One region of the Streptomyces fractus genome, then DNA from elsewhere that is predicted to be linked to it. Evidence: predicted binding sites of a transcription regulator. Region 1 holds the regulator's gene; the other holds the start of a gene.
What was found. Region 1 encodes HspR, which represses chaperone genes until heat shock. Its sites were predicted from a motif close to TTGAGNNNNNNNNNCTCAA; they were not measured.
Positions count from the first base shown of each region.

Region 2: the regulator HspR is predicted to act here: its motif matches at 999-1,017, upstream of lon (endopeptidase La).

Region 1 is NZ_JBMYHI010000002.1:4,888,702-4,891,093, reverse strand. It holds gene ACP4E5_RS24155 (sugar ABC transporter substrate-binding protein) at 1-178, opposite strand, end outside; gene ACP4E5_RS24150 (GNAT family N-acetyltransferase) at 403-927, opposite strand; gene ACP4E5_RS24145 (heat shock protein transcriptional repressor HspR) at 1,042-1,509, opposite strand; gene dnaJ (molecular chaperone DnaJ) at 1,515-2,392, opposite strand, start outside.
Region 2 is NZ_JBMYHI010000002.1:3,440,845-3,443,236, reverse strand. It holds gene ACP4E5_RS17295 (DUF3626 domain-containing protein) at 1-844, opposite strand, end outside; gene lon (endopeptidase La) at 1,040-2,392, shown strand, end outside.

The DNA.
Region 1 (2,392 bases):
CGTAGCGAGCGGTCTCCTTCTCCGGGAGCAGCAGACCGATCTTGACGTCGTTCCCCTTGGTGGCGGACGCGCTGGGCCCGTCGTCGCCGCCCGGCAGTACACCACCGCAGGCCGAGAGCGAGGCGACCAGGACGGATGCGGCGCCGGCCATGGCGGCGCAACGCATGCGCGTGTTCATGTGCGGATACCTCCCTGACGTGGCCGCGACGATGCGACCGAGGTGGCTCGAAAGCCAACTCGCCCGCCCACGTACCGTCAAGAGGTGAAGCCACACCGCAACGAAACCGGGTCCATTACTTCCTCACATGAAGCCGGTTACGGCGAATACCGGACACCTCCGCAAGGGCCACAGGAATTTCACAGACTGGGGCCGCGCCCAGGGCGGCGACCCGGTTCCTGCGCTCAGCCCTCGAATTCGGTCAGGTCGATCGCGTAGACCCGCAGGCCGTCCTCCGCCTTGCCGGACGTCGGCTTCATCCCCAGCTTGTGGACAACTTTCGCCGAAGAGGCGTCGTCCTCGGCGGCGACCGCGACGACCCGGTCGATGCCCCGGTCCTGGAGGGCGAACTCCAGCGTGGCCTGCGCCGCCTCCGAGGCGTAGCCCTGGCCCCAGAACTGGCGCGCCAGCCGCCACTGGATGCCGACGTGCCCGGCCACCTGCGCCGGGGCGTCCGGAACGTAGAGGCCGACGGCGCCCGCCAGCTCGCCGGAGCCGAGGAGTTCGACGGCGAAGAGCCCGAAGCCCTCGTCGTCCCACTCCTCCTCCCAGCGCTCGATGTCCTCGGCGGTGTCGTCGAGGGAGCGCGGTGCGCCGTCGCCGATGCGGCGCATCACGGCGGGGTCGGCCTGGATCTCGGACAACGGGGCGAGGTCGTCGTCGGGCAGCCAGCGGCGCAGGAGGAGGCGGGGGGTACGGATCTCGGTCATGCCCACCATCCTGCGGCATCCCGAACGGCCTCCGGACCCGCGGCATGCGTGAAGGGCCCGGAGGTCACGACGGCCTCCGGGCCCTTCACGTACGTGCGGCTACCTGTCCTGCGGCTACCTGTCCTGCGACCGCTTGTTCTTCGGGCGCCACACCACCAGCGCGCTCGTCTGCTGGACCTCCTGGTACGGGACGAGGTCCCGGCGGTAGGAGGCGTGCACCGCGGCCTCGCGCTGCTGGATCGCGGAGGCCGCGCTCTCCACCGCCGCGGAGAGTTCGGCCACCCGGGACTGGAGCGCGGCGACCTGGTTCTCCAGCTCGATGATGCGCTTGATGCCGGCCAGGTTGATGCCCTCGGCCTGCGACAACTGCTGCACCGTGCGGAGCAGTTCGATGTCGCGGGCCGAATAGCGCCGGCCGCGCCCGGCCGTGCGGTCGGGCGAGACCAGGCCGAGCCGGTCGTACTGGCGCAAGGTCTGCGGGTGCAGGCCGGACAGCTGTGCCGCCACCGAAATGACGTACACCGGCGTCTCGTCGGTCAGTTCGTACGGGTTGCCTCGCCGACGACCCGGCTGCCCGTCCATCACACTCACGCTCCCTTCGCGGCCTTGAACAGTTCTGCCCGCACGTCGGTGTCCTCAGTCGCCTTGCGGTACGACTCGAGGGCGCTGCGGGCGTCCTCCGAAAGGTCCTTGGGGACGTCCACCTCGACCGTGACCAGGAGGTCTCCGCGCGTACCGTCCTTGCGGACGGCGCCCTTGCCGCGGGCCCGCATCGTCCGCCCGTTCGGCGTGCCCGCGGGCAGCTTCAGGGTGACCGGCGGTCCGCCGAGGGTCGGCACCTTGACCTCGCCGCCGAGCGATGCCTCCGTGAACGTCACCGGGACGGTGACGGTGAGGTTGTCGCCCTTGCGGCCGAAGACCGGGTGGGCGTCGACGTGCACGACGACGTAGAGATCGCCCGCGGGGCCGCCCCGTTCACCGGGTGCGCCCTTGCCGCGGAGCCTGATGCGCTGGCCGTCGGAGACCCCCGCGGGGATCCTGACCTGCATGGTGCGGGAGGACTTGGCCCGCCCGCTGCCCTTGCAGGCCTCGCACGGCGTCTCGGCGATCAGGCCGCGGCCCTTGCAGTCCACGCACGGGTCGGTGAGGGAGAAGCCGCCACCGCCGCCCCGCGAGACCTGTCCGGTGCCGACGCACGTCGGGCACACGCGCGGTGTGCCGTTCGCGTCGCCCGTACCGGAGCACGCCTTGCAGGGGGCCTGGGACGACATGCGCAGCGGGACCGTGGCCCCGTCCACCGCCTCGGTGAAGCTGAGCGTCACCTCGGACTCGATGTCCTGGCCCCGGCGCGGCTGCGTACGCGTGCCCGCGCCCGCGCCGCCCCGGTTGAACAGGCCACCGAACACGTCCCCGATGCCACCGCCGAAGCCGCCCGGGCCACCCTGGCCCTGGGCGCCGCCTCCGA
Region 2 (2,392 bases), 1.4 Mb from region 1:
CCAGACCTGCCGGGTGCAGCACGAACCCCGGGTGCCACTCGACCGGGACCCCGAGGCCTTCGAGGTGCCTGCCCGTGCGGGTGCCGCGGTACGACGGGTCGAGGACGAGCGCCTCCGCGTCCCTGGCCAGGTGGATGTCGCCGTGCACCTGGGCCTCTACGTAGAAGTCGAGCGAGCGCCCCGGGGGCCGGGGTCGGGCATGCGGCAGCGCGCGGATCTCCGCGACCGGGTCGGCCCCCGCGACACCGAGCGACTGCCCGCTTGCGGCGGCGTCCGCCACGACGGCGGCGAGCACGGGGTGCAGGGCGTCGAGCGTGCCGATGTCGGCCGGGCCGACGTGGCTGTCGCCGAAGCAGAACGTGGCCCGCTCGCCGACCTCCTGCCGCAACTGCACGTGGCACGCCCCGAACCGCGGTGCGCCCCCGTCCGCGTGCCGCATCAGGTTCAGGGCCCCGTACTTGGGGCGCTCGGAGGCGGCGGCCCGCTGGTACGCCCCGCCGAACAGTGCGTGCTCCCAGTTGTCCCGCAGCCCGCCCGTGTGCGCGCTGCGGCTCCCGTTCGACAGGCCCGTCTCGTACTGGCTGCGGTAGACGCCGTCCGCGGTGAGGCGCTCGGCGACGGTGGCGCGGGGGCCGGTTCCGGGCGGGACGCGGTCCGGGTGGAAGTTGAGGGTGACGCGGGCGTGCGCGCGCAGCGTCGCGATGAGCGCGTCGGCCTCGTCCTCAGTGACCCCGTGCCCCCTCAGCCGCGCGTGCGCCCCGGCGAGCCCCGCCCGTCCCGCCGCGCGCACCTGCCGCAGGGCGGCGCCCTGCGCGGTGGTGAGCGTGAGCACGGTGGCGTCCATCGCCCCAGTCTCGGCGCGTTCCGCCGACCTGGGCAAAGGAATTGATACGCCACAGGGGGGGATAAAGCCCCGCCGGCGATTGAGGCGCGGGGCCCGGTAGGTGTGATCGCTGATAGCGAACGCCCATGGCGGAACATCTGGGAGCTGTCGAGCATTGAGTCCTTGTAACTCAACTTGACTGCCAAAGGGGAGATCATGGCTTCGACGTCCACACCGCTCACCCTGCCCGTGCTGCCGCTCGACGACGAGGTCGTGCTGCCCGGAATGGTGGTGCCCCTGGACCTCAGCGACACCGACGTACGAGCCGCAGTGGAGGCCGCGCAGGCCGCCGCGCGTACTGGACCCAGCAAGCCGAAGGTGCTGCTTGTTCCACGCGTCGACGGGACGTACGCGAACACCGGCGTGCTCGGCACCGTCGAGCAGGTCGGCCGCCTCGCCGACGGCGACCCCGGCGCGCTCATCCGCGGCGTCGGCCGTGTGCGCATCGGCGCCGGTACGACCGGGCCCGGCGCCGCCCTGTGGGTGGAGGGCCTGACCGTCGAGGAAGAGGTGCCGGACCCCCTGCCCGGCGCCGTCACCGAACTCGTCAAGGAATACAAGGCGCTCGCCACGAACTGGCTCAAGAAGCGCGGCGCCTGGCAGGTCGTGGACCGCGTCCAGGCCATCGACGACGTGTCCGCGCTCGCCGACAACTCCGGCTACTCGCCGTTCCTCACCACCGCCCAGAAGGTCGAGCTGCTCGAAGCCGCCGACCCGGTGGAGCGGCTGAAGCTCGCCACCCAGCACCTGCGCGACCACCTCGCCGAGCAGGACGTCGCGGAGAGCATCGCCAAGGACGTCCAGGAAGGCGTCGACAAGCAGCAGCGCGAGTTCCTGCTGCGGCGCCAGCTCGACGCCGTCCGCAAGGAGCTGCGCGAGCTGAACGGCGAGAAGGGCGAGGGCGAGGAGTCCGACGACTACCGCACCCGCGTCGAGGCCGCCGACCTGCCCGAGAAGGTCCGCGAGGCCGCGCTCAAGGAGGTCGAGAAGCTGGAGCGGGCGAGCGACCAGTCGCCCGAGGGCTCCTGGATCCGCACCTGGCTCGACACCGTCCTCGAACTGCCGTGGAACGAGCGGACCGAGGACGAGTACGACATCCAGGGCGCCCGCGCCGTCCTCGACGCCGAGCATGCGGGCCTGGACGACGTGAAGGAGCGCATCACCGAATACCTGGCCGTGCGCAAGCGCCGCGCGGACCGTGGCCTCGGCGTGGTCGGCGGGCGGCGCGGCGGCGCCGTGCTCGCGCTCGTCGGCCCGCCCGGCGTCGGCAAGACCTCGCTCGGCGAGTCCGTGGCGCACGCGATGGGCCGTAAGTTCGTCCGCGTCGCGCTCGGCGGCGTACGGGACGAGGCGGAGATCCGCGGCCACCGGCGTACGTACGTGGGCGCGCTGCCGGGCCGCGTGGTGCGCGCCATCAAGGAGGCCGGATCGATGAACCCGGTGGTCCTCCTCGACGAGGTCGACAAGGTGGGCTCCGACTTCCGCGGCGACCCGGCCGCGGCGCTGCTC